4 regions of the Streptomyces sp. NPDC048353 genome follow, and region 1 is predicted to be linked to each of the others. Evidence: riboswitches for the same ligand, from Rfam matches in the RefSeq annotation. Region 1 holds a riboswitch; each other region holds the start of a gene.
What was found. Region 1 has a riboswitch for cobalamin ahead of ACZ6RC_RS17110 (energy-coupling factor ABC transporter permease). Riboswitches for the same ligand answer to the same signal wherever they lie in the genome.
Positions count from the first base shown of each region.

Region 2: it holds a riboswitch for cobalamin, as region 1 does, so the genes downstream of both, ACZ6RC_RS11220 (ABC transporter substrate-binding protein) here and ACZ6RC_RS17110 (energy-coupling factor ABC transporter permease) in region 1, are expected to answer to the same signal.
Region 3: it holds a riboswitch for cobalamin, as region 1 does, so the genes downstream of both, ACZ6RC_RS18475 (ABC transporter substrate-binding protein) here and ACZ6RC_RS17110 (energy-coupling factor ABC transporter permease) in region 1, are expected to answer to the same signal.
Region 4: it holds a riboswitch for cobalamin, as region 1 does, so the genes downstream of both, ACZ6RC_RS13945 (acyl-CoA thioesterase) here and ACZ6RC_RS17110 (energy-coupling factor ABC transporter permease) in region 1, are expected to answer to the same signal.

Region 1 covers NZ_JBVJGU010000004.1:414,408-421,757, reverse strand. Annotated here, with positions in the region: gene dhaK (dihydroxyacetone kinase subunit DhaK) at 1-617, shown strand, start outside; gene dhaL (dihydroxyacetone kinase subunit DhaL) at 857-1,498, shown strand; gene ACZ6RC_RS17115 (PTS-dependent dihydroxyacetone kinase phosphotransferase subunit DhaM) at 1,539-1,946, shown strand; cobalamin riboswitch at 2,019-2,227, shown strand; gene ACZ6RC_RS17110 (energy-coupling factor ABC transporter permease) at 2,257-2,955, shown strand; gene ACZ6RC_RS17105 (energy-coupling factor ABC transporter substrate-binding protein) at 2,955-3,305, shown strand; gene cbiQ (cobalt ECF transporter T component CbiQ) at 3,312-4,061, shown strand; gene ACZ6RC_RS17095 (ATP-binding cassette domain-containing protein) at 4,058-4,903, shown strand; gene ACZ6RC_RS17090 (FAD-dependent oxidoreductase) at 5,087-7,111, shown strand; gene ACZ6RC_RS17085 (PadR family transcriptional regulator) at 7,142-7,350, shown strand, end outside.
Region 2 covers NZ_JBVJGU010000003.1:162,075-169,424, forward strand. Annotated here, with positions in the region: gene ACZ6RC_RS11215 (iron chelate uptake ABC transporter family permease subunit) at 1-567, opposite strand, end outside; gene ACZ6RC_RS11220 (ABC transporter substrate-binding protein) at 564-1,781, opposite strand; cobalamin riboswitch at 2,030-2,220, opposite strand; gene ACZ6RC_RS11225 (hemerythrin domain-containing protein) at 2,434-2,904, opposite strand; gene ACZ6RC_RS11230 (YoaK family protein) at 3,342-4,016, shown strand; gene ACZ6RC_RS11235 (hypothetical protein) at 4,327-4,503, opposite strand; gene ACZ6RC_RS11240 (hypothetical protein) at 4,567-4,806, shown strand; gene ACZ6RC_RS11245 (IclR family transcriptional regulator) at 5,344-6,132, shown strand; gene ACZ6RC_RS11250 (FAD-dependent oxidoreductase) at 6,292-7,350, opposite strand, start outside.
Region 3 covers NZ_JBVJGU010000004.1:750,209-757,558, reverse strand. Annotated here, with positions in the region: gene ACZ6RC_RS18490 (hypothetical protein) at 1-361, opposite strand, end outside; gene ACZ6RC_RS18485 (hypothetical protein) at 450-1,769, opposite strand; gene ACZ6RC_RS18480 (class I SAM-dependent methyltransferase) at 1,929-2,567, opposite strand; cobalamin riboswitch at 2,713-2,894, shown strand; gene ACZ6RC_RS18475 (ABC transporter substrate-binding protein) at 2,925-3,977, shown strand; gene ACZ6RC_RS18470 (FecCD family ABC transporter permease) at 3,995-5,104, shown strand; gene ACZ6RC_RS18465 (ABC transporter ATP-binding protein) at 5,101-5,919, shown strand; gene ACZ6RC_RS18460 (hypothetical protein) at 6,001-7,350, opposite strand, start outside.
Region 4 covers NZ_JBVJGU010000003.1:810,224-817,573, reverse strand. Annotated here, with positions in the region: gene scpA (methylmalonyl-CoA mutase) at 1-1,348, opposite strand, end outside; gene ACZ6RC_RS13950 (methylmalonyl-CoA mutase family protein) at 1,348-3,156, opposite strand; gene ACZ6RC_RS13945 (acyl-CoA thioesterase) at 3,311-3,778, opposite strand; cobalamin riboswitch at 3,844-4,068, opposite strand; gene ACZ6RC_RS13940 (MFS transporter) at 4,086-5,435, opposite strand; gene ACZ6RC_RS13935 (ABC transporter substrate-binding protein) at 5,642-6,661, shown strand; gene ACZ6RC_RS13930 (FecCD family ABC transporter permease) at 6,651-7,350, shown strand, end outside.

The DNA.
Region 1 (7,350 bases):
AGGTCGCCAAGGTGCTCGTCGACGACGACGTGGCCGTGACGGACAGCCTCTACACCGCCGGTCGGCGCGGCACCGGTGCGACGCTGTTCGTGGAGAAGATCGCGGGTGCCGCCGCCGAGGAGGGCGCGCCCCTGGAGCGGGTCGAGGCGATCGCCCGGCGGGTGAACGAGCGGTCGCGCTCCTTCGGCGTGGCGCTGAGCGCCTGTACGACGCCCGCCAAGGGCAGCCCCACCTTCGCCCTGCCGGAGGGCGAGCTGGAGTTGGGGATCGGCATCCACGGCGAGCCGGGGCGCGAGCGGCGCGCGATGATGACCTCGCGGGAGATCGCGGACTTCGCCGTCGAGGCCGTCCTGGACGACCTGCGGCCCTCGGGCCCCGTCCTCGCGCTGGTCAACGGCATGGGGGCGACGCCGCTGCTGGAGCTGTACGGGTTCAACGCCGAGGTCCAGCGGGTCCTCGGCGAGCGGCGGATCCCGGTCGCCCGCACGCTCGTCGGGAACTACGTGACCTCCCTCGACATGGCCGGCTGTTCGGTAACGCTCTGCGCGGCCGACGAGGAACTGCTACGCCTGTGGGACGCACCCGTACAGACGCCCGCCCTGCGCTGGGGCCGCTGAGAAGGAGAGTGCCCGACGTGGACGAACCGACCGCAGCCGACGGACCGGCCGCGACTGAGGGACCGACCGGAGCGAACGCGCCCGGCGGGCAGGCCGGAGCAGACGTGCCCGGCGGGCCGACCGGAGCGAACGCGCCCGGCGGGCAGGCCGGAGCAGACGTGCCCGGCGGGCCGACCGGAGCGAACGCGCCCGGCGGGCCGGCCAGAGCGAACGCGCCCGGCGGGCCGGCCGGGGCAGACGTGCCCGGTGGGCCGGCCGGAGCGGAGGCGCCCGGTCCCGCCGACGGGCTCGATGCCGCGTTCTTCCGGGCCTGGCTGGCCGCCGTCGCCGCCGCCGTCGACCGCGAGGCCGACCGCCTCACCGAGCTGGACTCCGCCATCGGCGACGCCGACCACGGCTCCAACCTCAAGCGGGGCTTCGCCGCCGTCACGGAGGTTCTGGAGAAGGAGCCTCCCCCGACACCGGGCGGGGTGCTCACCACCGCCGGGCGTCGGCTTATCTCCACCGTCGGCGGGGCCTCCGGACCGCTGTACGGCACCCTCTTGCGCCGCACCGGAAAGGCGCTCAGCGACGCCGGGACGGTCACCCGCGAGACCTTCGCCGAGGCCCTGGCCGACGGGGTCGCCGCCGTCGCCCAGCTGGGTGGTGCGCAGGTCGGCGACAAGACGATGCTGGACGCGCTCGTCCCGGCGGCCGACGCGCTGCGCGAGTCCTTCGAGGCGGCCGCGGCGGCCGCCGAACAGGGCGCGCTGGCGACCGTACCGCTGCGGGCCCGCAAGGGCCGCGCCAGCTACCTGGGCGAACGCTCCATCGGGCATCAGGACCCCGGGGCCACCTCGTCCGCCCTGCTGATCGCCGCCCTCGCGGAGGTGGCCGCATGACCCGCCGTCGCGACGGCACCACCGGTACGGAGGTGGCCCCGTGACCGGCGGCCCGGTCGGCATCGTCCTCGTCTCGCACAGTGCCGCCGTGGCCTCCGCCGTCGCCGAACTCGCCCGGGGAATCGCGGGCGGCGGCCCCTCCGCGCCGATCGTCCCCGCGGGCGGGGACCCCGGCGGCGGCCTCGGTACGAGCTCCGAGCTGATCGCCGAGGCGGCGCGGGAAGCCGACCGGGGGGCCGGTGTCGCCCTCCTCGTCGACCTGGGCAGCGCCGTGCTGACCGTCAAGGCGCTCCTCGCCGAGGGCGACGAGCTGCCCGAGGGGTCCCGGCTGGTGGACGCCCCCTTCGTGGAGGGGGCGATCGCCGCCCTCGTCACGGCGAGCGCGGGCGGCGACCTGGACGCCGTGGAGGCGGCGGCAGCGGAGGCGTACACGTACCGAAAGGAGTGAGCAGGGGGCGCGAGAGACCCGTCACACACCGTCCGCGGAAGCCTCCGTGTTGTGATGCGCCTGGTCAACCCACTAATGTCACACCGCCTTGGTGTACGGGAAACCGGTGTGGAACCGGTGCGGCCCTCGCCACTGTGATCGGGAAGTCCGGCTCCACCCCTCGGGGAGAACCCTTCGAGGGAGCCACTGCACCGCCTCGGGAGACCGTCGCGGTGTGGGAAGGCGGAGCCGCGACGGCATGACCCGTCAGCCAGGAGACCGGCCAAGGTGCGTTGTCCATCCACGAGGTGCTGGAGAGGGTCTCCCGATCATGCATATAGCCGAGGGCTATCTACCGCCCGTGCACGCCGTCGCCTGGGGCGTCGCGTCCGCTCCCTTCGTCGTCCACGGCGTCCGTGCCCTGACCCGCGAGGTCAAGGCCAACCCCGAGTCCACCCTGCTGCTGGGCGCGTCCGGCGCGTTCACCTTCGTCCTGTCCGCCCTCAAGATTCCTTCGGTGACGGGCAGTTGCTCGCACCCCACCGGCACAGGGCTGGGGGCGATCCTGTTCCGGCCGCCGGTGATGGCGGTGCTCGGCACGATCACCCTGCTGTTCCAGGCGCTGCTCCTCGCCCACGGCGGGCTCACCACGCTCGGCGCCAACGCCTTCTCGATGGCGATCGTCGGGCCCTGGGCCGGATACGGGATCTACCGCCTGCTGCGGCGGTTCGACCTCCCGCTGATGGTGAGCGTCTTCTTCGGCGCCTTCGTCGCCGACCTCTCCACGTACTGCGTCACCAGCGTGCAGCTCGCGCTGGCCTTCCCCGATCCGGGCAGCGGTGTCATGGGCGCGCTCGCCAAGTTCGGCTCCATCTTCGCCGTCACGCAGCTGCCGCTCGCGGTCAGCGAGGGTCTGCTGACGGTGCTCGTGATGCGGCTGCTGACGCAGTCCAGCAAGGGCGATCTGACCCGTCTCGGGATTCTCCTCCCGGGCGCCCGGAAGACCGAGAAGGCGGAGGCGAACGTCTGATGAGCCGTAACGCGAAGATCAACACGCTGCTGCTGCTCATCGTCGCGGCACTGGCCGTGTTCCCGCTGGTGCTGGGTCTCGGCGACCACAAGGAGGAGCCGTTCGCCGGCGCCGACGCCGAGGCGGAGGTGGCGATCACGGAGATCGCGCCCGACTACGAGCCGTGGTTCAGCCCGCTCTACGAGCCGCCGTCGGGCGAGGTCGAGTCGGCGCTGTTCGCGCTGCAGGCGGCCCTCGGCGCCGGTGTCCTCGCCTACTACTTCGGTCTGCGCAAGGGCCGCAGGCAGGGCGAGGCCCGTGCCGGGGCTCCCGGAGCCCCGTCGACGGCGGCAGCGACCGGCGACGAGTAGTCGCCGATGCTGCCGATCGACGCGGCGGCGCACAGCAGTCGCTGGCGCCGCCGTCATCCGTGCGAGAAGGCGGCTCTGGGCTTCGGTCTGACGCTGTGCGCGGTCTGCCTGCCGCCGTGGCCGGGGGCGGTCCTGGTCGCGGCGGCCACCCTGGCCGTGCTCCTCGGTCCGGCCGGGGTGCCGGGCCGTCAGCTGTGGCGGGCGTTCCGGATTCCGCTGGGCTTCTGTGTGACGGGCGCGGTCCCGCTGCTCTTCGAGGTGGGCGGGGCGCGCGGTGTCGTCGCCCTGGCGCCCGACGGGCCGGTCCACGCCGGTGAACTGCTGCTGCGGACCTCGGCCGCGTCCCTCGGGGTGCTGCTGTTCGCCTTCACCACGCCCGTCTCGGACGTGCTGCCGCGGCTGGTACGGGCGGGGGTCCCGGCGCCCGTCGTGGACGTCGCCCTCGTGATGTACCGGATCAGCTTTCTGCTCCTCGACTCCATGGCGAAGATCCGCCAGGCGCAGGCGGCCCGGCTGGGTCTGACGACCCGGGCGGCGACCTGGCGCTCGCTCGCCGGGCTCGGGGCGACCGCCTTCGTCCGCGCCTTCGACCGGGCGCAGCGGCTGCAGTCCGGCCTCGCGGGGCGCGGCTACGACGGGACCCTGCGGGTCCTGGTGCCCGGCGCCGTCGTCTCGCGCCGGTTCCTGGCGGCGACGGCCGGCCTGCTCGGCGGTCTCGTCGCGCTCACTCTCGTACTGGAAAGGTCCCTCCCGTGAGTCTTCGTTCCCCCGTGGTGGAACTGGTCAGGGCGGGCTTCGCCTACGAGGACGGGCCCGCGGTCCTCGACGGGATCGACTTCGCCGTGCCCGAGGGGCGGGCGCTGGCCCTGCTGGGCAGGAACGGCAGCGGCAAGACGACGCTGCTGCGGCTGCTGAGCGGGGGGCTGCGGTGCGGGAGCGGCGCGCTCCGGCTGGACGGCGAGGAGGTGTCGTACGACCGCAAGGGGCTGACCCGGCTGCGGACGACGGTCCAGCTGGTCGTGCAGGATCCGGACGACCAGCTGTTCGCGGCCTCGGTGGGCCAGGACGTGTCGTTCGGGCCGATGAACCTGGGGCTGCCCGAGGAGGAGGTACGGCTCCGGGTGCGGGAGGCGCTGGAGGCGCTGGACATCGTGGCCCTGGAGGACCGGCCGACGCATCTGCTGTCGTACGGGCAGCGCAAGCGGGCGGCGATCGCGGGGGCGGTGGCGATGCGGCCGCGTGTCCTGATCATGGACGAGCCGACGGCCGGCCTCGACCCGCACGGGCAGGAGCGGCTCCTGGAGGTGCTGGGGCGGCTGCGGGACGCGGGGACGACGGTGGTCATGGCGACCCACGACGTCGACCTGGCGCTGCGCTGGGCGGACGAGGCGGCGGTGCTCTCCCCGCAGGGCCTGCGGACCGGGCCGATCACGGAGCTCCTCGCCGACGACGCACTGCTCACGGCGGCGCGGCTGCGCCGGCCCTGGGGCATGGCGGTCTCCCGGCTGCTGCGGGCCCACGGTCTGCTGGCGCCGGACGCGGACGGTCCGCGCACGGCGGAGGAGCTGGACGCGTGGGCGGAAGTGGGCCGCCGGTAGGGACCGACAGGTCGGGGGCGGGGGGGGGGGGCGCCGGGGGGACACGGCCCCGGAAAGCTCATCCCCGGCCCTCGCCCACCGACGTAGCGCAGATCACGCCCCCATCCTTATGCAACTTGTTGCACAAGTCGCTTCGGGTCGTCTACAACAGGGCGTGACGTTCCTGCGCGAGGAGGCGCCCCGATGGCCCCGACCACCCCGTACCCGCACCTGCTGAGCCCCCTGGACCTCGGGTTCACCACCCTGCCCAACCGGGTGCTCATGGGCTCCATGCACGTCGGCCTCGAAGAGACCGAGAACGGCTTCGCGCGGATGGCCGCGTTCTACGCCGAGCGGGCGCGCGGCGGCGTCGGCCTCATCGTGACCGGCGGCATCGCCCCGAACGAGGCCGGCCGCCCCTGGGACGGCGGCGCCAAGCTCAGCACCGAGGAAGAGGTCGCCGAGCACCGTCTCATCACCGACGCCGTGCACGAGGCGGGCGGCCGGATCGCGATGCAGATCCTGCACTTCGGGCGGTACGCCTACCACCCCGCGCTCGTCGCGCCCAGCGCGATCCAGGCCCCGATCAGCCCCTTCGTACCGAACGAGCTGACCGACGCCGAGGTCGAGCAGACGATCGAGGACTACGCCCGCTGCGCCGAACTGGCCAAGGCCGCCGGATACGACGGCGTCGAGGTCATGGGCTCCGAGGGCTATCTGATCAACGAGTTCATCGCGGCCGCCACCAACCGGCGCACCGACCGGTGGGGTGGCGCGTACGAGAACCGGGTCCGCTTCCCGCTGGAGATCGTCCGCCGGATCCGCGAGCGCGTCGGCGAGGAGTTCATCCTCGTCTACCGGCTCTCGATGCTCGACCTGGTCCCGGGGGGATCCACGCTGGAGGAGGTCGTCGCGCTCGCCAAGGAGATCGAGGCGGCCGGCGCCACCATCATCAACACCGGCATCGGCTGGCACGAGGCCCGGATCCCGACCATCGCCACCTCCGTGCCCCGCGGCGCCTACACCTGGGTCACCGAGAAGCTGATGGGCGCGGTGAGCATCCCGCTGGTCACCAGCAACCGCATCAACACCCCCGAGGTCGCCGAGCGGATCCTCGCCGAGGGCCGCGCGGACATCGTCTCCATGGCCCGGCCGTTCCTCGCCGACCCCGACTTCGTGGCCAAGGCCGCCGCCGACCGCGCCGACACCATCAACACCTGCATCGGCTGCAACCAGGCCTGTCTCGACCACACCTTCAGCCTGAAGATCACCTCCTGCCTGGTGAACCCGCGCGCCTGCCACGAGACCGAACTGGTCCTCTCCCCCACCCGCCGCGCCAAGCGGATCGCCGTCGTCGGCGCCGGCCCCGCCGGGCTCTCGTGCGCGGTCTCGGCCGCCGAGCGCGGCCACACGGTCACGCTGTTCGACACCGCGGACGAGATCGGCGGCCAGCTCAACGTCGCCAAGCGGGTGCCGGGCAAGGAGGAGTTCAACGAGACCCTCCGCTACTTCCGCGTCCAGCTCGACGCCCGGGGCGTCGAGGTCCGGCTGAACACCACGGCCACCACCGAACTCCTCGCCGGCTACGACGAGGTGGTCGTCGCCACCGGCGTCACCCCCCGCACCCCCGAGATCCCGGGCATCGACCACCCCAGCGTCGTCAGCTACCTCGACGTCCTGCGCGACGGCGCGCCCGTCGGCGACCGGGTCGCGATCATCGGCGCGGGCGGCATCGGCTTCGACGTCGCCGAGTTCCTCACCGACGGCGGCGAGGGCGCGAGCCAGGACCCCGAGACGTACTTCCGTCAGTGGGGCGTCGACACCTCCTACGAAGGACGCGGCGGACTGCGCGTCCCCGAGCGCCCCCGGCCGCCGCGCCAGGTCCACCTCCTCCAGCGCAAGGCCACCAAGGTCGGCGCCGGCCTGGGCAAGACGACCGGCTGGATCCACCGCACCGAGATGAAGCACCGCGGCGTGAGCATGGTCGCGGGCGCCACGTACGAGCGGATCGACGACGAGGGCCTGCACCTCACCGTCGACGGCGAGCCGCGGACCGTCCCCGTCGACACCGTCGTCCTGTGCACCGGCCAGGAACCGCGCCGGGGCCTGTACGAGGAGCTGATCGCCGCGGGCCGTACCGCGCACCTGATCGGCGGCGCCGACGTCGCCGCCGAGCTGGACGCCAAGCGCGCCATCGACCAGGGCACCCGCCTGGCGGCGGCTCTGTGAGCCGCACGGCCCGAATCTAGGATTGCGCGCATGTCCCTCCCGCACGCGATCCTGACGGCGCTGCTCGAGAAGCCGTCCTCCGGCCTCGAACTGACGCGCCGCTTCGACCGGTCGATCGGCTACTTCTGGTCGGCCACGCACCAGCAGATCTATCGCGAGCTGGGCAAGCTGGAGCAGGCGGGGCACATCCGTGCCCTGCCCGCCCGGACCCCGGCCCGCGGACAGAAGAAGGAGTACGA
Region 2 (7,350 bases), on a different contig from region 1:
GGTCGCCGCCGAACCGATCATGACGCCGATGACGAGGAGGGTGACGGCCGACTTCACCCATCGCGAGAGGAGCAGGACGAGCGCCATCACGGCGGCGGCGCCGAGCGAGGCGGCGATGACGACGCCCACGCGTCCCAGACCGGCCAGGTTGCCGGTGAAGCTGCCGGCGGCGCCGCCGGTGCCGACCACCACGGCGGCGACGCCGATGCTGGCGCCCGAACTCACCCCGAGGGAGAACGGATCGGCCAGCGCGTTGCGGAACAGCGTCTGCATCTGCACGCCCGCCACGGCGAGGGCGGCACCGGCGGCGGTGGCGGTCAGCGCTCGCGGCAGCCGGACCTCTTCCACGATGACGGTCCACCGCGGGTCGGCGGCGGTGCCGCCGAACAGGATCCGCACCACCTCCCCGGTCGGCACCGGGTGGGAGCCGGTCGCGAGGGTGAGGACGAACAGGGCGGCGGTACCGGCGACGAGGGCGAGGACGACGGCGAGGCGCCGCCGCGCCGGTCGGATCGTCGGCGTGGTGTCCGGGGCGGCGGCCGTCGCGGCGGTCAGGTGCGTCGTCACGCCTTGGGCACCAGCTGGTAGAAGGTGAAGGTGTGGCCCTTCGCCCGGTCCGGGTGCATCAGCGCGAAGAGGTCGGCCAGGACCAGGTCCGGGCGCAGCACACCGCGCTCGAAGTAGTCGTTGCCGCCGCCGGGGCCGACCGCCTTGGTGTTCGTCCAGACCGCACCGCCGGTGAGGGCCTTCAGCTGCCCGTACCGGCTGTCGGCCTTCGCGGCGTCGGCGGTGGACTTCCATTGCTGGTCGGCGATCCAGACCGGGGCCCGGCCGCCCTTGGCGTACACGCCCTCGAAGTTCAGCTGGAGGCCGCCGGTGCCCCGCTCGCCCGCCCACGGATAGGTGCCGCCCGCGTCCTTGATCAGCCGGGCGGCGTAGCTGCCGCCGGCGGGCATGGACCAGGTGCCCTGGTACATCGTTCCGGGCAGCACCTCGACGGGCCTGCCCGCCGCGACGGCCTGCGCACCCTTGGCCGCGACCTTCCGGTAGTCGCCCTCGATGGTGTCGAACACCTCACCGGCGCGCTGCTCCGCCCCGGTGAGCGCGGCCATGGCCTTGACCCACTCGGCTCGGCCGAGCGGACTCGGCTCCAGCCATTCGGCGTTGGCGACGACGGCGATGCCGGCCTGCCGCAGCTTGGGGTACTGCGGGTCGTCGGTGCCCTGGGTCATCAGGACGTCCGGCTTGGCGCCGATGACGGCTTCGGCGTCGAGGGTGCGGTCCTTGGCGTACTCGACGACCTCGCCCGCCCGCACCCGCTCGAGCACCTCGGCGGAGGAGATCGCCACGGCGCTCGCGACACCGGTGAGCACGTCCAGGGTGCCGGTCTCGGTGAGCAGCGGCAGATGGGTGGTGGAGGCGGAGTACAGGCTCTTGACGGGGACGGTGACCTGCTGTGCGGACGCCAGCTCACCGGTCAGCTCCGGCTTCGGCGCACCGCACTTGACCAGGACGTACGACGCGGGCTTGCCCTTGGGGAAGGGCTCCTTGACAGTGAGGACCTGGTAGCTCTTCTCGTACCGGAGCGTGAAGTTCTCGGCGTGCTTCACCATGGACTTGACCGGGAAGTAGTCCTTGGCCGGGTCGAAGTCCTCGATACAGCCCTTCCCGGCGGCTGCCGCTTTGGCATCGGCGGGCGGGCCGGAGGCGCCGCCGCACGCGGTGAGTGTGAGGGCCGCGGCCAGGAAGACCGCTGCGGCAGCCTGACGGCGACCGGGCACAAGGGGCCTTACGGACGACAAAGTTGACTCCTGAGGGCATGCGTGGGCAGGGCACACCGGCATGGCGGTGCGCCTGATACGGCGTGCGGGAAGAAACCGCTGAGGGAGGAGGTCGTCAGGACCTGGGGGATCGAGCCCGTGCGGCACGCCGGGCAGGCCGGCTCCGGAGGAGCACAGGCAGCGCGGAACTGCCCTCACACATACGCAGGCACACGAGTGCCACCGCCTCTCCTGGGGAAATCCGCCCCGTACATCGAGGTGCGACGGCGTGAGTCTCCTGACTCGGGATCACAGCTTCTCCGGCCTTCCCACCCCTGATGGGGCGGTGGCCATGGGCGGAGTCGCTCCCCCTACACAGTGGCGGTACCGTGCCGGAATCACACCGGCTTCCTCGTTCCGCCGTCGCTTGTTCGGCGAAAGCATCGCAGAACCGGCCACGCCTCGCCAGACCAACCTCTGTGCGATCAGCCACAACCGGGAGTGCAGCCATCATGACAAGGAGTGTTCATCCGGTGCAGCCTGCGGCGACCGCTTCACTTCGCTCGACCCTCGCCCCTGGGCAGGACGCCGTTGGCAGTGGGGGGTCGCCCCACCCCACTGTCTGCGTGCCGGCACTGCTGACGAGGCGTAAGCGGATTCACCGCTCACCGGCTCATATCGGGCCCAGGACCTCGCCGGGTACGGCTTCCAGCTCGAGGGTCTCGAGCACAGTGAGCAGTTGCCGTTCCTCGTAGCGGAAGTGGTTCTCCATGATCGCGGCGATGCCTTCGAGGTGCTGGTCGAGCTCCTCGGGCGGCGCGGCCCGGTCGACCGCGGCGCGGAGGCCGTTGAGCAGGTAGGCGATCATCGAGTGGTCCTGCTCAAGGGAGCGCAGTACCGGGCGCAGCTGGGGGTGCGCTGCCGCGATGGCGGGGAACAGGGTGCGGTCTTCGCCCTGGTGGTGGGCGTCGAGAGCCGTGCAGAAGCCGTGGCAGTACAGCAGCAGTTCGCGGGTGGCCGCTTCACCGGGGGTGCCGTCGGCGAGGGAGGCGCGGGTCACGGACAGCGCTTCCCGCAATCGGTGGTGCACCTGACGGAGTTCTTGGCTCCAGGCGACGAGCCTGGTCGTCTCGCGCTCAGACACGCGAGAGCGAAGGGTGGGACGAGTACATCGTCGACCTCCTTCGGTCCGGCGCCTCCATGCCTGACACGGTCTGCCACCGGCACGCGACGCTCCCCGTACGGTACCGCACCCGGGCACGGGACGTTACGGCTCGGCGTGAACTGTCCGCCTAGGCGCGCCTGCAGTCCTTGGCGTCGGGTGTCACGGGTTGGGGCCGCGTCCGTTGCGGATGATCGCGGTGCGGCTCGCTGTCGCTGATCCTGCGGTTTTTCACTGCGGTCCCCGAGGGCACGGCCCCCGAGGGCACCCTCGCGACGTGGCGATCGAGTAAGCACACGTGCGGCGTGTGACGTCGAGCGTCTCTTCACCTTCTGCTCCAGTGAGTGAGTGCAACGAACACGAGTCATGAAGGAAGCCGGCGGCTCCCGGGTCAAGCGCGCCTGCGGGGAGGGGCCGCGGTGAGTGGTGGTGGGACGGTCGCACGGTGGCTGTTTCCCGACGGGCACCTCTACGAGCGGTTCGTTCCGTCACTGCTTGTGCTGACGTTTGTCAGCGGTCTGGTGGACGCGGCCAGCTTCCTCGGGCTGGGGCGGGTGTTCGTGGCCAACATGACGGGCAATGTGGTCTTCCTGGGCTTCGCCTTGTCAGGAGTGGCCGGGTTGTCGGCGGCGGCGTCGGCGGTGGCGCTGGCAGGGTTCCTGGCCGGGGCGGCGGCGGGTGGTGCGTGGCGGCGGAAGACCGAGCCTGGAGCGCTGTTCGCTTCGCTGGTCGTGTTTCAGGCCCTGTTGGCCGGGCTCGCGTTTGCCGGTCAGGCAGCCGGCTGGGGACGGTACGCGGTCCTGGTGCCGTTGGCCTGCGGGATGGGGCTGCAGAACGCCGTCGTGCACCGTCTGGGCGTGCCGGACCTGGCCACCACCGTGATGACGCGGACCCTGACCGGACTCGCGGTGGACCGACCTGGGCCCGGCAGCATGCGGCGGGCGGCGTCGGTGGTCGTGCTGGCCGCCGGGGCGCTCGCGGGCGGTCTCGTGCACGCCCACCATGGGGTGGAGGGTGTTCTCGTAGTGGTCCTGGTACTGCTGATCGGCGTTGTCGTGGCCGCCCGTCCCCGGAGCGCTGCGGGCCGTGTATGAGGACGTGGCCCCCCACGTCTCACAGATCTGCGGGCGACTGGACGAGGTCGAGGGCTCCGACCCGCTTACCGCCCTGCGGTTGTTCTGCGCGCTGGATGCTGTCAGGAAGAGCGACTGCACCTCTCGCCGAGCCGGGGCCGGGCCGCCCGGGCAGCCGCGCGAGCATTGCTGCGAGCGGCGATCCTCGCTTGGCGCGCGAGGGCGCCAGGCGAGGAGGGTATGCAGCACTGGCCGGAGTCGGCCCGGGTGGAGTTATCGGAGCAGGTGTCGACCTTCGTGCCGCTCACACGCTTCCGCGTAGCGGCGGCACCTAGTTCCACGGATCGGTGAACGAACGGCCGAGGACCGGCTTGGCGATGAAGAAGTTCACGTGCCCGATGGCGAACGCCTCGTAATGCTCGGCTGCGGCGCGGGCGTTCAGCGGGTCCAGTTCCTCGGCGCGGTGCTCCAGCGCCGGTACGCGTACGGGCTGTTCCAGCAGCGCCACCGGGTGCTTCAGCCGGACGGCTCGGTCGCGTGTCCTGCTGCCGCCGGCCTCGTTACCGTCACCATGAAGAAGATCATCACCGTAGTCGGAGCGGCGCTGTGCGCCGCCACCATCGCCGCCCCCGCACACGCGGACGAGGACTCGAACTTCGGCGGCGGCATCAACGCCGCCAACGCCTGGAACTTCACCGCCGCCGCCGTCTGCCTCCAGGAGGTAGCCGTCGTCCCGGTCCTCGGCGACTGGGTCGGAAACCACGTCAACAACTGCTCCAACGGCAACGTCATCGACCACTCCGGCCGCTGAGCCGCCCCCAGAACGCCTCGGGCCTCGGCTCCCGGCCTGCGCATCTAAGGGCGGGCCGCTACGCACTGGGACGTCTCGGTGGACTCCACCTCCGTACGCACGCACCATCACGCTGCCGGGGGCCGGCAGGCTCCGCCGCCCGTTCCCAGAAGGGGCTCCGCTGCGGCGCTCAAAACCGCTCGGATCCGGGCGGAGCTGGTCGACCGGCTGGCGGGGTGGTGCTGACCAACGCCCTCGTATGAGCTCCGCCGCGCCCAGCGGGCCGTTGTACGTCCCGGCGGCGGCCGCGTCGCGAGTCTCGCCCCGCCGCCTCCCGCCCTCGGTCCTGCCGGGGCCCGGCCCCTCATACGGGCGCGTCGACGCGTCGCGGTTCTGCGGCTAGGGTGCGATCACTTGCACCGTCCCCTGAGGGGAAGCAGCGGACGGCGGGCAGATTGAAGAGATGAACCGTATGGTGCAAGCTGGTTGCAAGATCTGAATGTAGGATACGCCGTAGGCTTCGCAATGCCGTGCGTACGCAGATGAGGAGACCTCGCCATGCCTGCCGAGCAGGGGACCAATCAGAGTGTCGAGCGGGCCGTTTCCGTCCTGCGGGCCCTCGGCTCGGGCAGCACGGAGCGCCGTGTCTCCGACATCGCCGTGGACGCCGAGCTGGGTCCGTCCACCACCTCCCGGCTGCTGGCGACCCTGGAGCAGTTCGATCTGGTGGAGCGGAACCCGATAAGCGGGCTCTACCGACTGGGACTGGGCACGCTGCCGCTCGCCACCATGGCGCTGAACGGCCACCCCGTCCACCGGGCCTCCCGCATGGTGCTGCAGGGACTGGCGGCCCGCACCGAGCTGGGCGCGAACGTCGGCATATTGCGCGGGGCCGATCTGGTCTTCCTGGCCAACTTCGAGGGCAGCCGCACCCCCAAGGCGTACACACAGGCGGGCAGTACCGCCCCGCTGCACGCGACGGCGATGGGCAAGTGCCTGGTCTCCCGCATGACGGGCGACGAGCGCCGTTCGTTGCTCGGTCCGGAGCTGGAGGCGCACACGGAGTACACCGTGACCTCGCACAAGGCGCTGGACGAGGAGTGCGAGGCGGTGCGGCGAGCCGGCTACGCCGTCGAGGCACAGGAACGCGCGCTTGGCCGGTCCTCCCTGGCGGCTCCCGTCCTGGACTCGCGGGGTTCGGTAGTCGCCGCGATCTCCCTGTGGGGTCCCGCCTCCCTGCTCGGAAGCCTCTCCGCGGCCGGAAAGCCGGGGACCGGGGAGTCGGAACTGGTCGGCCAGGTCATCGAGGCGGCGGACGCGGTCAGCCAGGCGCTGGGAGCGCACTGACCGCGCGGTGTCCGCGTGAGGGACGCCCGGAGTGCGCACCCCGCACTCCGGGCGTTCCGGCATTCCCGGACCCGGCCGGCCTGGTAGGCCACTGTCCGGAGCGGTCCGCGACGGCCCGCGGCTGACCGCGGCTGACCGCTCGACGGCGCGCGTGGTGGGTCAGTCCTGGTAGGCCCGGACCGTGAAGAGGTGGGCGCGCGGTGCCCCGTGCGTGGAGTCCACCGTGATCCGCAGCGCGTCGGTCCGCACGAGTGCCCCGTCGTCCAGCCGGTGAACGCGGTGGCGACGCCGGTTGTCCCGCACGGTGACCGCGGTGCGCCACTCTCCCGTCGCGTCCCGTACCTCGATCCGGTAGTCGCGCAGCAGTTGCGGGGCGATCGCGTCCGGCATGCGGTCCCGGTGCAGGTTGATGAGGTACGTGTCCACGTCGTCGTCCATGACCAGGTGGACCGTGCGCAGGTCGCGCGGGGCGTCCCACTCCAGGGCGAGGTGGGAGCCGGGAGCGGGGTCGCCGGACACCCACATCTGCGGACCGCCGAACGGACGCTGGTAGCCGCCGACGCCCTTGCCGGGCGCGAAGGCGTTCGTGGCGGGCAGGGCCCGGAAGCACAGGGACCGGCGTCGCAGCTCGCGCGCGGACCAGTCCAGTACCGCCTGCCCCTCCTCCTCGGGGATGTCGTCGTCGACGCCCGGGTCCCCGTCGACGCGGCTGCGCAGGGCGAGCACGCCCTCGGTGCCCGTCGGCACCAGGTGCAGCGAGGCATGCGGGTCGGCGCGGACGACGACGACCACGTTCTCGGGAACCTCGGGCGCGTGGTGCAGGGCGGCGGTGACCCACGCCGGTCCCCCGGCCGTGACGGGGACCCGGACGGTGCTCAGCACGTCGAGGGGCACGGCGTTCTCGGGTAGCCGCGTGCTCCACAGCTCGACGGTGAGCTCGGTGTCCCGCTCGGCGGAGACGAGCAGTTCCACGCCGTCCAGCGCGGGGTCGACGGGCAGGAGCACGCCGTAGTCGCGGTCGAGGGGACAGGGTTCGGCCGGGGTGCCGGGGCCGGGTTCCGCCGCGAGACGTGAGAGATGGGAGGAGGCGGTGACCCTGGCCGTACGGGCGAGGTCGTCGGGGTCCTCGTTGGAGACGCCCATCACGGAGCCGTCCTGGCGGAGCAGGACCTGCCCGACGAGCCCGGGGGTCTCGGTGGCCAGGTCCCGTGGGCTCCG
Region 3 (7,350 bases), 340 kb from region 1:
CGTTGATGCCCTGGCTGTTGTTGCGGGGGCAGACGCCCCGGGTCAGCTTCGGCGGGCGGATCGTCTCGGGCAGCGTGCCCAGCTGGGCGTCCGCGGTGAACGAGCAGGTGACCGTGCCCCGCAGCTGGAGGAACTCGGTGCCCGCGAGAGTTATGACCCGGGCCTGGAGCGGTGCGGCGGCCTCCGGCACCACACCGGGCGCCGGAACGATGGCCGTCCAGTCGACCAGGAGCCGGCACCCGTCCGACCCGTCGACCGCGGCGGCGGGCGCGGCGGTCAGCAGCGGGGCCGCGACGGCTGCGGCGGGGGCGGCCAGAGCCGCGCCGAGCAGGGAACGGCGGCTGGGAGTAGGGCGGTTCATGCGCGATCCTCCGGATCGGGTAGGGCGGGGCAGCGGCGGGGGGCGGGGCGGCGGACCGTGACGGCCCGGGCCCCGGCGCGGGGCGGCGTCATCGCCAGGCGACCGAGACGCCGTCGAGGTCGATCCAGGTGACGGCGTTGTCGCCGGTGGCGCCGTACGCCCAGAGCGCGCCGTGGACGTCCGCCTCGATCCGGCAGACGCAGCGGCCGTAGTAGTTGTTGCGCGGCACGTTCTGGCGGACCGGACGGGTGGGTCGCAGCCGGTGCGGCAGGGTGGCGACCCTGCTGTCGGCGGTCAGGCCGGGAGAACACGTCAGGGTGCCGCGCATCTGGAGGTAGGTGGTCCCGGCGAGCGCGATCAGCCGCCCGCGCGGGCGCTCGGCGCCCGGGGTGACGCCCGCTTCCAGGGCGAGGTCCTCCCAGTCCGACAGCACCTGGATCCCGTCCACGGCGGGCTTCGTCGGATACCAGCCGATCGTGACGTCGCGCGCGAACTCGCTGCCGGGCGTGGTGTTGCTGAATCCGAAGAGCAGCCGGGTCTCCCGCGTCGCCGGGTCGACCTCGACGGCCAGCCCCTCGGGCTCCCGCCGCGTAAGGCCGTCGGCGCCGGTGACGACCTGCCGGTCGAGCCTGAGCCCCGTCGTCCACGAGTAGGACGTGAGGAAGGTGATGCCCGGGAACTCGCTGGGTACGGTCGGGTCCTCGCCCTTGTCGTACGGCGCCCACTGGTAGACGTACAGGACGTCCCCGAGGCTCGCGAAGCCCTGGAAGGTGAGCTTCGGCTCCAGCGGGTACGGCGACGGCACGGCGGGGGTGACGTCCTCCCCGTCGGGCACGACGAACGTCGGGCCGGCCGGCGTCCAGTCGCCGGTGGCGGCACCGGCCGTGGCGTACCGGGTGAAGTGCCGGTCGCCGCCCTTGTGGTACATCACCGTCAGCAGGCCGTGCACCGGGTCGGTCGAGGGGCCGGTGCCGGAGGTGCTGCCGGGAGCGGTGAACTTCCGCTCCGCCGGGATGGTGGCGCCGTCGAGTACCTCCCCGTCGGCGAACCGGAACCGCGTGATCGCCTTGCCGAAGGTGGTGCCGCCGCCGGTGACGTGGAGCGGCCCGACCTCCGTCCAGACGTAGCTGTCGGCGCCGACCGGCTCCACGCCCATGGCGAGGCCGTGGCCGAAGCCCTTCAGCTGCATCGCCCCCGTGCGCACGCCGGTCCGCCGGTCGATGCGGTTGAGGTACATGTTGCCGGCCGGGGCCGTGGCCGAGCTCTCGACCTGGAGCACGAAGACGTGCCCGTTGACGGTGTCCGTCGCGATCGCCTGCGGCGCCGGGTTCTTCACCAGGTCGACGGTCTGGATCAGTCTGCCGGTCGGACCGGACAGATCGATGCCGTTGGTGTCTGTGTAAGCCATGTTCCCTCCCCTGGGTCCTCCCCGGACCCATGCCCGTCATGATCACACGCGTGTGCGAGTCGAGGGTCCGGGGGGCGCGGCCGCGAAGGGGAGCCATCCCGAGGCAGGGGCGGGATCAGGCGTTGCGGGGCGGGCTGTACGAGGTCAGGCGGTGCGGGATCAGGCGGTGCGGGTGAGCCGCCACACGTTGTCCACCCGCGTGCCCCGGCGGCCGTCGGGCGCGGTGAGGGCGCGTTCCACGCCCTCCAGCGTGTCCACCCGCCAGGGGTGCGGCAGGGCGAGCGCCGCGAGGACGCCGTCGAGGGTGGGGAAGTCCGCGTCGAACGGGTACTCGTGCTTCTCCATCCAGGACGGCCACGCGGCGTGCATGGCGATGAGGAGCGTGCCGCCCGGGGCGACCGCGGCGGCGGCCGACCTGAGCACCCCGTCCTGGTCGAGCGGGACGGGCGACTGCAGGAACTGGGCGCTCACCAGGTCGAAGCCGCCCTCGGGGAAGGTCACTCCGAGGTCGTGCCGCTCGAACGCGGTCCGGTCGGCGCAGCCGGCCTCCGCCGCGTGGGCGGCCGCCCGTTCCAGGGCGGTCGCGGAGATGTCCACGCCGGTCACGCGCCACCCGCGCGAGGCCAGCCACAGGACGTCGCCGCCCTCGCCGCAGCCCAGGTCCAGGGCCGTGCCCGGTGTCAGATCGGCGGCCTCCCGCACGAGGAGCGGGTTCGGTTCGCCGCTCCAGACACGGTCGCTCGTGCGGTAGCGCTCTTCCCAGAACTCGGCGGGATCGGTGGGCTTCGGGGTCGGCATCGAGGCTCCTTCGGGACGACTGCGCGGTGCCGGCGGCACCTGGGTCCAGACTCGCCACGGCCCGCCGGGGCGTCAAAGATGCTTGCCGTTTCGGCAACAAGGGGGCGCGGGGCCGAGAGGGCGTCCTTTTGCGCCGGAGGCGCGGAACCGTAGGATCACCTGGTCATCACCGCGACGGGAGACAGGAAGCCGGTGCGAAACCGGCACGGTCCCGCCACTGTGACCGGGGAGTGCACCCGTCGAGACGCCACTGCGCGCACCGCGTGGGAAGGCTGGGGTGTACGCCGATCCGGGAGTCAGGAAACTGGCCTGTCGCGGGCCCGATCCGAGGAGCGCGGACTCCCCAGGAGGCTTTTCGTGTACCCCAGTACGTCCCGCATGCCCCGCACGCGCAGCATGCCCCGTCGCCGCCCCGTGCGCGCCGCCGCCCTGGCCCTCGCCCTGTCGGGGGTCCTGCTCACCGGCTGCGGCGCCTCCCCTCAGAGCGGCACCGCCCGGGAGGGCGGCGGCGCGAAGCCCGGTGCGTCAGCCGAGGGTTTCCCCCTCACCGTCGAGAACTGCGGCACGCGCACCACGTACGACAAGCCGCCCTCCCGGGTGGTGACCATCCATCAGCACCCGGCCGAGCTGATGCTGGCCCTCGGTCTGAAGGACCGGATCGTCGGCACGGCCTTCCCCGACTCGGCCGTACTGCCCGCCTTCCGCGAGGACTTCGCGGCGATCCCGGAGCTGGCGAAGAAGGAGCCGTCCTTCGAGTCGGTCCTCGACGCGGAACCGGACTTCGTGTACGGCGGCTACGCCAGCGCGTTCGCCGAGAAGGAGGGCCGCTCCCGCAAGGCGTTCGCCGACGCCGGGATCGACACCTACCTCAACCGCGAGTACTGCGGGAAGAAGAAGGTGGCGATGACGGACACGTACGACGAGATCCGCGCCATCGGCTCCCTCTTCGGCGTCGAGGAGCGTGCCGACGCGCTGGTGGCCGACCTTCAGGGGCGCGTGGCGAAGACCGCGGCGACGGTGAAGGGGGCTCCCGCCCTCCCCGTCTTCGTGTACGACAGCGGCGACAAGTCGGCGTTCACCGCAGGAGGCAAGAGCCTCGGCACCGAGGTCATCCGCCTCGCCGGCGGCACCAACGTCTTCGCCGACCTCGACGACGTCTTCGGTGACGTCTCGTGGGAGCAGGTCGTCGCCCGTAAGCCGGAGGTCATCGCCATCTACGACTACGCGGGTGCGGGGAACGTCGAGCAGAAGAAGAAGTTCCTGCTGGCGCAGCCGGCCCTCGCCGACGTGCCGGCCGTGAAGAACAAGCGCTTCGTGGTGCTGCCGCTGACGGCGACGCTGGTCGGTGTCCGCGCGCCGTACGCGGTCGAGGACCTCGCCCGCGGGCTGCACCCCGAGCGCTTCCAGTGACGGCACCGGCGAAAGCCGTGTCCGCCGCTCCCCCCGCCGGCTCCTCCGCCCGTCCCGCGGGCGCCTCCCGCGCGGCCGGTCCGGGCCGCCGCGCCTTCGCCCTCACCCTGGTCGTCCTCGGCGTGCTGCTCCTGGCGTCGATGACGGCGGGCATGGCCATCGGCTCGGTGCCGGTGCCCCCCGGCCAGGTGTGGGGCATCGTGACGCACGCGCTGACCGGAGACGGTTCCGAGCCCGCCTGGTCGCAGGCGCGGGAGACGATCGTGCTCGACGTGCGGGCGCCGCGGGTGCTGCTGGGCGCGGTGACGGGCGCCGGGCTCGCGGCGGTGGGCGCCGCGATGCAGGCGCTGGTACGCAACCCGCTCGCGGAGCCGTACCTGCTGGGCGTCTCCTCGGGCGCCTCCCTGGGCGCCGTCGCGGTGATCGTCTTCGGGGTGAGCCTCTTCGGGCCGGTGTCCCTGTCGGTCGCCGCGTTCGCCGGCGCCCTGCTGACGCTGCTGCTCGTCTACACGACGGCCCGGTCCGGCGGCCGCATCACCTCGGTGCGGCTGGTGCTGTCGGGCGTGGCGTTCGCCTCCGTCCTCACGGCGGTCATGGACGTCCTGCTGCTGACCAGCGACCGGGGCAACGAGGCCCGGGCGGTCCTTGCCTGGACCCTCGGGGGCCTCGGCGGTGTCCAGTGGGCCACCCTGTGGCTGCCCGGCGCGGCGCTCGCGCTCGGCGTCGCGGTCCTGCTGACCCAGGCCCGTTCGCTCAATCTGCTGCTCGCCGGCGAGGAGGCGGCCTCGACGATGGGGCTCGACGTCGCCCGGTTCCGGGCGCGGACCTTCGTCCTGCTCTCGCTGGTCACCGGAGTTCTGGTGGCGGCCGCCGGGCCGATCGGGTTCGTGGGGCTGATGATGCCGCACACCGTGCGGCTCTTCGTCGGCGGCGACCACCGCCGGGTGCTGCCGACGGCCGCGCTGGGCGGGGCGGTGTTCCTGATCTGGGCCGACATCGCGGCGCGTACGGTCGCCGCACCCATGGAGATCCCGGTCGGGGTCCTCACGGCGCTGTGCGGGGGGCCGTTCTTCCTGTGGCTGATGCGGCGGGACGCCCGGCGCACGGCCGACCGGGGAGCGGCATGACGGCCACCGAACTCACCGTCGAGGGCGTCACGCTCACGGCGGGCGCGCACCGGCTCGTCCGGGACGTCTCCCTGACCGCCCGGTCCGGTGAGGTGATCGGCCTCGTCGGGCCCAACGGCAGCGGCAAGTCCAGCCTTCTGCGGGCCGTCTACCGCGTGCTGCGTCCCCGGGCGGGCAGCGTCCGGGTGGACGGCGCCGACGTGTGGTCCGTGCCGGTCCGCCGGCTCGCCCGCACGCTGGCCGCCGTGGTGCAGGAGACGGGCGCGGACTTCGACCTGACCGTGCGGGACGTGGTCGCGATGGGACGCACCCCGCACAAGCGGCTCTTCGACGGCGACACCGGCGAGGACACGCTGATCATCGAGTCCGCGCTGGCGTGGGTGGACGCCGAGGCGCTGGCCGACCGTCCCTTCGACCACCTGTCGGGCGGCGAACGCCAGCGTGTGCTCATCGCCCGCGCGCTGGCCCAGCAGCCCGCCCTGCTGGTCCTCGACGAGCCGACCAACCACCTGGACGTCCGGCACCAGTTGGACGTCCTGGGTCTGGTGCGCCGGCTGCCGGCCACGGTCCTGGTCGCCCTCCACGACCTGAACCTCGCCGCCTTCTACTGCGACCGCCTCTACGTCCTGCGCGACGGCGAGGTCGTGGTCACCGGCCCGCCCGGTGAGGTGCTCACGCCCGCCCTGCTGCGGGAGGTGTACGGGGTGACGGCGGAGGTCGCCGTCCACCCGCGTACGGGCGCGCCCCAGGTGACCTTCCTGCCGGGCGAACCCACGGGCGCCGCCGCCCGCGAGAGCGTGGAGCGCACCCCCTAGAGACGCGGTCCGGCCCGCCTCCGCCGGGAGGCGGGGGCGGGCCGGAGACGGTCCACGGGTGCCGGCGGTGGTGCCGGCGGGCTACTCCCGGTCGGTGGCGCGGCGGCGCCACCAGACCAGCGCGCCTCCCACGGCCGCGAGTGCGGCGGCGAGTCCGGCGATCAGGCCGACGGGGGCGCCGGAGCCGGTGTCGGCGAGGTCACCGTCCGGGTCCTGCGGTGCGGCGGTGCCGCCGGTGCCCGGGGTCGACGGAGCCGGAGCGGACGGTTCCTCGGTCGGCGTGCCGGGATCGCTCGGGGTCGGCGTGGGCGTCGGGGTCGGGTCCTCGCCGCCTCCGCCGGAGGCCTTGGCCGCGGTGTTCCCGCCGAGGAACAGCGTCTCCTCGCTCTCGGCGTCGTCCGTCATCGTCGCGAGGGACGTCCTCGTCGTCCGCGGCAGATGCTTGTGCCTGGCTTGGAAGCGGATCGGGGTGACGTTCTGCTTCGGCGCCTTGGAGAAGTCGACGCCGCCGACGCCCTGCTGGTAGACCTTGCCGCCGTAGGCGAGTTCGAACCACTCGATGCCCTCGGTCAGGGTCTTCTTGTAGCGGTTGTAGACGTCCATCTTGGACCAGTCGGCGTTCTCGCCGCGCAGCGGCCACTTGGCCACGTCGTTGCTGTCGATGATCTTCCGGTAGTCGGTGGGCCGCTGCGCGTCCTGCTGACGGATCCACTCGGCGGCCACCCGGGAGGCGTAGACGCGGCGCAGGTCGGCGTATTTCGGGTCGTTGTTGACCCGCCGTTCGACCTCGCTCATGACCACACGGTTGACGGTGGCCTGGGCCGCCTTCTGCTCGGCCTTGGTCAGGTCGCACTTCTGGGCGCCGGGCGGAGTCCACTTGGTCTCCTGCCACTCGGCCTTGGCGGCGAGCGGGGCGTCCAGGATGTAGATGCCGCCGTCCTGCTCGCGGACCTGGGCGGGCTTCGGTTCGATCCACATCCGGGTGTACGGGAAGCACGGCATGCCTTCGCGGCGCGGCGCGGTGTCCCAGTACTGCCGGGCCTCGGGGCGCTTCTCGGGGTTGAGCGCGGCGGCGAAGTCGTGCTTCATGATCAGGTCGGCCTCCAGCAGGACGCGACCGGCGTCCGTGGCGGCGAACGCGTCGTCCATGACCCGCTCGGGCTCGTCCGGGTTGAGGTTGACCCAGAACTTCTCCGGCGTCAGGGCGAGCCAGGTGAAGAAACTGTCGGAGACGAGCTGTGCCTTCTCCTTGCCGCCGTAGCCGGGGGCGGCGTCCTCGTCCGTCTTCTTCGCGGAGAACGAGTAGTCGAGGCCCTGACCCTTGACGGGCTTGCCGACGTACCGCAGTTCGAGGGTGGTGAAGTCGACGCCGCCGGGCCCGCGGACGCGTCCCTGCGCGGCGCCGAGCTGCCTGGCCCGTTCGATCTGCCG
Region 4 (7,350 bases), on a different contig from region 1:
CGGCCTCCTCCACACGCAGCTTCGGGATGCCCGCGTCGATGGCCTGCGCCATTCCGCCGGCCGCCTCCACCTCCTGGATGTGCTGCCAGGCCCGGCGCGCCAGGTCGTACGTCAGCTTCTCCACGTAGGCGCTGCCGCCCCACGGGTCGATCGTCCGGGTCGTGCCCGACTCCTGCTGGATCAGCAGCTGGGTGTTGCGGGCGATCCGCGCCGAGAAGTCGGTCGGCAGCGCCAGTGCCTCGTCGAGGGCGTTGGTGTGCAGCGACTGGGTGTGGCCCTGGGTGGCCGCCATCGCCTCGACACACGTACGCGTCACGTTGTTGAAGACGTCCTGCGCCGTCAGCGACCAGCCGGAGGTCTGCGAATGGGTGCGCAGCGACAGCGACTTGGCGTTCTTGGGGTCGAACTCCCGCACCAGCTTCGCCCACAGCAGGCGGGCCGCCCGCATCTTGGCGATCTCCATGAAGAAGTTCATGCCGATCGCCCAGAAGAAGGAGAGCCGCGGCGCGAACGCGTCCACGTCCAGACCCGCCTCGCGCCCGGCCCGGATGTACTCCACGCCGTCGGCGAGCGTGTACGCCAGCTCCAGGTCGGCCGTCGCCCCGGCCTCCTGGATGTGGTAGCCGGAGATCGAGATGGAGTTGTAGCGGGGCATCCGTTGCGAGGTGAAGGCGAAGATGTCGGAGATGATCCGCATCGACGGCTTCGGCGGATAGATGTACGTGTTGCGGACCATGAACTCCTTGAGGATGTCGTTCTGGATGGTCCCGGCCAGCTTCTCGGGCGGCACGCCCTGCTCCTCGGCCGCCACGATGTACAGCGCCAGCACCGGCAGCACGGCGCCGTTCATCGTCATCGACACGGTCATCTTGTCCAGCGGGATGCCGTCGAAGAGCTGCCGCATGTCGTAGATCGAGTCGATGGCCACCCCCGCCATGCCGACGTCGCCGGTCACCCGCGGGTGGTCGCTGTCGTATCCGCGGTGGGTCGGCAGGTCGAAGGCGACCGACAGGCCCTTCTGCCCGGCCGCCAGGTTGCGCCGGTAGAAGGCGTTGGACTCCTCGGCGGTGGAGAATCCCGCGTACTGCCGGATCGTCCAGGGCTGGTTGACGTACATCGTCGGGTACGGGCCGCGGAGGTACGGCGCCATGCCCGGGTAGGTGCCCAGGAAGTCCAGGCCCTCCAGGTCCCGACCGGTGTAGAGCGGCTTGACGGCGATGCCCTCCGGGGTCTCCCAGAGCAGGTCGTCACCGCCGGCCGCCTTCTTGACCGCCGTCCGCCAGTCGTCGGCGCTGCCGTGCGCGGCCGGGGTCCCCAGGTCGATCGCGGAGAAATCGGGGATGGACATCAGGAGACTCCCATGCGGTCGAGCGTGGCGGAGAGCACGGCGACGGCGTCACAGCCGGCGAAGACGTACGTGTCGGCGTCCGGATACGGTCCGGGGCGGCCCGCGAGGAACACGTGACCGGCCCCCGCCGCCCGCAGCTCCCCGGCGAGCGCCGCGGCCCCCTCCTCGTAGAGCGCGTCGCTGGAGCAGAGGCAGACCTCGGCCGCTCCGCTCTCCTCGAAGGTGCCTTCCGCGACGGCCTCGATGCCGCCCGCCTGGAAGAAGTTGGCGGCGAACGTGGCCCGCGCCGTGTGCGCGGCGGCGGGGCCGAGGGTGGCGAGGAAGACGCGGGGGCGGGCGCCCGTCGCGGCGAGGTGCGCGTCGGAGCGGGCGCGCAGCGCCTCGTACGCGTCGTCGCGCCGGACGCGGGGCAGCCCGCCGGACGGCGGGGCGGGCGCGGGCTCGCGGACGACGGGCTTCTCGGTCAGGTGCGGGAACTCGCTGACGCCGGTGACCGGTTCGCGGCGGGTGGCGAGCTTCGCGCCCCGGGCGGACCAGGTCGCGGCGAGGCGGTCCCGGACCATGCCGGACCGCAGCGCGGCCGCCTGCCCGCCCGCACGTTCGAGGGTGCGGAAGAACTCCCAGCCCACGTGGGCGAGTTCGTCCGTGAGGCGTTCGACGTACCAGGAGCCGCCCGCCGGGTCGATCACCCGGGACAGGTGCGACTCCTCGATCAGGATGGTCGAGGTGTTGCGGGCGATCCGGCGCGCGAAGGCGTCCGGCAGCCCGAGCGCGTGGTCGAAGGGGAGCACGGTGACCGCGTCGGCCCCGCCCACCCCGGCGGCCAGGGTCGCCACCGTCGTGCGCAGCATGTTCACCCACGGGTCGCGGCGGGTCATCATCACCGGCGAGGTCACGGCGTGCTGGATCTGCCCGCCCGCGCCGCTCGCCCCGCAGGCCTCCGCGACCCGGGCCCACAGCCGGCGCGCCGCCCGCAGCTTCGCGATGGTGAGGAACTGGTCGGCGGTGGCGGCGTAACGGAACTCCAGCTGGCCACAGGCCTGCTCGATGTCCAGGCCCGCGTCGGTCAGCTGCCGCAGATAGGCGACGCCGGTCGCCAGCGAGCAGCCGAGCTCCTCCGCGGCGGAACCGCCGGCCTCGTGGTACGGCAGGGCGTCGACGGTCAGCGCCCGCAGCCCCGGGTATTCCTCGGCGCACCGCCGGGCGAGCGCGGCGACCGGTGCGAAGCCGGACGACCGTCCCGTACGGGCTTCGAGGCCGAGGGGGTCGGCGCCCAGGGTGCCGCGCGCCGCCTCGGGGGCGACGCCACGGCGCTCGTACAGCCGCAGCAACTCCGCCGCGGCGTCCTCGGTCCGGTCGCCCGCGTCGAGGGCGACGGGCGCGAGGTCGAGGTAGACGCCGTCGAGGACCGTGTCGAGGGCCTCCGTCGGGATGCCGCCCTCGCCGACGACCAGCCAGAGCGAGGTGACGCCGTTCTCCAGGTCCCCCAGCACCGCCGCGCCGTCGGCGGCCGTGTGCCGTTGCCGTACGTCCCAGCCGCCGAGGGTGCCGCCCTCGGGGCGGCCGCCCCGCACGAACGGGGCGAACCCGGGGAAGCCGGCCTCGGGCGCGGCGTCGTCGGCCGCGTACAGCGGACGGACGCGAAGCCCGTCCTCCAGCGTGGTGGACAGGGCGTCCTCGGCTGCCGCGCCTTCGACGTCCTTGCCCGACTTGCGCAGGACGCCGGCCACCAGGCCCTGCCACTGCTCACGGGACGCGTCGGAGAAATCGGCGGCGAGGGCAAGCCCGTCGTCGGGAAGGACTGTCATGCTCGGATGCTAGGTCAGGGGAACAAAGGAGCAGCAGTCCGCACAGCTGTGACCTTGCCCTCTCCTGGACGCTCTTGAAGCTCCGGGCGGATCCGTTCTATATGAACGGGGCGGCGGGAGCGCCGTCAGCCGGCCGTCACCCGGCGCCCACCGGTCACTCGGCGCCGGCCGGAGCGGGCAGGTCGAGCGCCGGGTCGGGCAGGTCGAGCGCCGGTACGGGGCGGGGGCGCCCGTCGGCGTCGACGGCGACGAAGCTGAGACGGCCGGTGGCGACCTCGGCGGTCGGGCCGGAGGCGTTCCAGCGTTCGGCGGTGACACGGACCTCGGCGGTCATCGACGTGCGGCCGGCCCGGACGAGTTCGGCGTGGACGCTCAGCAGGTCGCCGGAGCGGACGGGGGCGAGGAAGGTCATCCGGTCGACCGACACGGTCACGGCGGGACCGTCCGCGTGGCGCCCGGCGGCCGCCGCGGCGGCGTCGTCGATGAGCTTCATCACGACCCCGCCGTGGATGGTCCCGTACAGGTTCGTGTCGTGCTCGCTCATGATGTGGGCGAGGGTCACCCGGGAATCGGCCGGGGTCTTGCGGACGGGGGACGGCAGGGTGGCGGCGTGGTCGGCCACGTCAACTCTCCTTCGCGAGTCGCGGCGGTCGGATCCGCGCGCACGGGGCCGGGGAGCCCGGAGGCCGGGTGCGCGGGCAACGGGCAGGTCTTCGGACTCGCGGGCGTGTCCACCGGTTCGACCGGCGGTCTCCTACTGGCCGTCGCTTCCCAGGCCCTTGCCGGGCCCAGTGCGTATGACGGCGGTCGTTCCCGCTCACCGCTGCGGGGCAGTCCCGGATTCCCACCGGGTTCCCTCTTACGACGCCTCCCGCCTGGCGGACGGGGCGAACCAGCTGCGCGCTCCAGACTACGTCCTGCGCGGCCCGTCAGTCCGTGGTCTCCGGGGCCGGCCGCGCGAAGTGCCGTGCGCCGGGCACCAGGCACGCGGCGGCCGGGACGAAGAAGCAGGCGGCGGCGCACGCCGCGAGGACGGGCGTGACGCCGAGGAGGCCGATGGCCGGGGCGATCAGGGCGAGACCGACCGGCGCCAGACCGTAGGAGACGAGGAAGTCCAGCGAGGAGACCCGGGCCAGCTTGTCCGGCGCGACCTCGCGCTGCGTGGCCGTGAACCAGGGCACGTTGAACAGCTCGATGCCGATCCCCGCGACGGCGTACGCGCCGACCACCACCGCGGGGTGGACCGGCAGCACCAGGCTGAGCGGGGCGAAGCCGTACGCCGCGAGGCCGGCGAAAGCGGCCCAGCCCTGGGACCGCGGCCGGACGCGGGCGATGAACAGGGCGCCGCCGAGCGCGCCGACGGTGTACGCGGTCATGGCCGCGGCGAGCACCCACTCGGTGCCGTAACGGTCCCGGCTGATCAGGGGGAGGGCGACGCTGGTGGCGGAGTAGCCGAGGGCGATGACGGCGACCAGGGCGGCGAGACCGGCGAGGAACCAGGGGTGGCGCCGGGCCTCGCGTATGCCCTCGACGAACTCGGCACGGAAGCCAGGGCGGTGCGGGGCGTCCGGTCCGGTGCGGGGCCCGGTGTGTCGGGCGGGGTCGGACGGGTGCGGGGTCGTGGGGGCGGGGGCCGCGGTCGTGGGGGCGGAGGTCGTGCTGCCGGCGGTGCCCCTGCCTCCCCTCGCCGGGACCAGCGCCGCGACCAGCCAGAGCAGCCCGATGCCCAGCAGCAGCGACGCGACGTCGAGGAAGGCCGCGAGCAGTGCGGTCAGCGCGGGCCCGGCGAGCGTGGCGGACCGGACGGCCATCGTCATGGCGGCGTTCGCCTGCTGACGGCGCTCCGGCTGGACGGTCTCGGCCGTGAGCGCCTGGAACGCCGGGCGGCAGGCGCCCTGTCCGGCGCCCGCGAGCGCCGCGGCGGCCGTCATCAGCACGAGGGAGTGCCCGAGGCCGGCCGCGAGGAGGGGCGAGGCGACCGCCGCCGCGAGGGCGGACCAGAAGACGACGGCGCGGCGCGCGTGCCGGTCGGCGAGCACGCCGCCGACGGCGACCGCGAGGAGGAACCCGGCGGTGCGGGCGGCGAGGACCAGGCCGAGCCCGGTGGCGCCCAGATCGCGGTGGAGGACGGCGAGCCCGAGGACGAAGGGCAGCGCCCAGGTCGCGAGACCGGAGGCGGTGGTGCCCGCCCAGAGGCGCAGGAAGGCGAGGTCGCGCAGGACCGAACGCGGCGGTGCGTCAGGGGACTTGGCCGCGGTGGCGGTGGATGGGGTGACCACGATGTGGGGTGCTCCTCGGCGAGGGGGGCGAGGTCCGCGACGACGCCCCCGGGGTCGTTAATGAAAATGATTGCCATTACAGTACTCTTCGAACGCGGCGCCCTCGCACCCGGTGCCCCGCTGCCCCGCCACACCCCTGCCCGCCCGTCGCCCCCGGCCCCCGGCCCGTCGCAACCCACCCCGCCCTCGTCCCACCGGAGAGACCCATGCGTCATCCCGCCCGCCTCGGCCTCGCCCTGGCTCTCGCCCTCGCCACCGCCGGCTGCTCCACCGCCCGCCCCGGCCCCGTCGCGCCACCTGCCGCCGGATCGGCCGCCCTCACCAGCTGCGGGCGCCCCCTCTCCCTCGCCGAACCGCCCCAGCGCGCCGTCGCCCTCGATCAGGCCTCCACCGAGACGCTGCTCGAACTCGGCCTCCAGGAGCGGATGGCGGGCACCGCCAACCTCAAGACCAAGATCCCCGCGCGGTACCGGACGGCGTACGCGTCGGTCCCGGTGATCGCTCCGAAGATCGCGACCGGCGAGCAACTCCGCGCCGCCGCGCCGGACTTCGTGGTCGCCGGCTCCGCGGACCTCCTCACCAAGGACCGCGCCGGCACCCGCGAGGAACTCGGCGCCCTCAAGGTCCCCACCTTTGTCAGCGCCGTGGACTGCCCGCAGCACAACCCCGCCGGCAGAACCCCGTTCGACCTGCTCTTCTCCGACTACGAGAACCTCGGCACGGTCTTCGGCGTCCGCCAGCGGGCTGCCGCACTGGCCGCCGAGCAGCGCGCGGCCGTCGCCCGGGCGAGGGGGGCCGCCGCCGAGGCCCCCGGGGCCGCGAGCGCGGAGCGGCCCACCGTCGTCTACCTCTACTCCGTCTTCAACGGCATGCCGTACGTCGCCGGCGGAACCGGTCTGCCCAGCGAGATGAGCCGGATCGTCGGCGCCAGGAACGCCTTCGACGACGTCGAGGAGGACTGGCCGGAGGTCACCTGGGAGGAGGTCGCCGAGCGTGACCCCGACATCATCGTGATCGGCGACCTGTCCGAGCGTGGCCGACCCGGCGACAGCGCGGCCGAGAAGCGCGCCACGATGACCGCGCACCCCGTGATCTCCCGGCTGCCCGCGGTCCGTGACGACCGGATCATCGAGGTCCCGGGCATCGAACTGGACCCGTCCGTGCGCTCCGTCCACGCACTCGGACTCCTCGCCCGGGGAATCAAGGACCTCGGCCATGCCCGCTGACCTGCTGAGCCCCCGGGCGCGCGGCCGCGTGGCGACGGATCCCGCCGTCGAGGCCGGACCCGCCCCGGACGGGCCCCGGGGGGACCGACCCAAGGCGGACGGGCTCCCGGCGGGGCGGCCGGCCACCCGGCGGGCCCCCTGGTTCGCCCGTACCGACCGCCGATCCTCCGCGGCCCCGGGGACCTCGCCGGTCCTCTCGTCCGTCGTCCTCCCCTCGTCCCCGGCCGGCCGCGGGGTCCTCCTGCTCCTCGTCCTCGCCGTCCTGGCCGGATCCATGGCGGCCGCGCTGCGCGTCGGCGCCGCCGAGGTCGAATGGGAGGGCCTCGCCCGCGTCTTCGGCACCCGTCTCGGTCTCGACGTCGAGCCCCTGCCCCCGATCGTCGACTCGCTCGTCTGGGAGCTGCGGCTGCCCCGCGTCCTGATGGCCGCCCTGGTCGGCGCCTCGCTCGCGGTGTGCGGCACGGTGCTCCAGGCGGTCACGCGCAACGCCCTCGCCGACCCGTACCTGCTCGGCGTCTCCTCCGGCGCGTCGACCGGGGCCGTCGCCGTGGTCGTCCTCGGCGTGGGCGCGAGCACGCTCGGGGTGACCGGTGGCGCCCTCGCCGGCGCGCTGCTCTCGTTCGCGTTGCTGCTGTTCCTGCTGCGGCGCGGGGGCCCGGACTCGGTTCGCATCGTCCTCACCGGCGTCG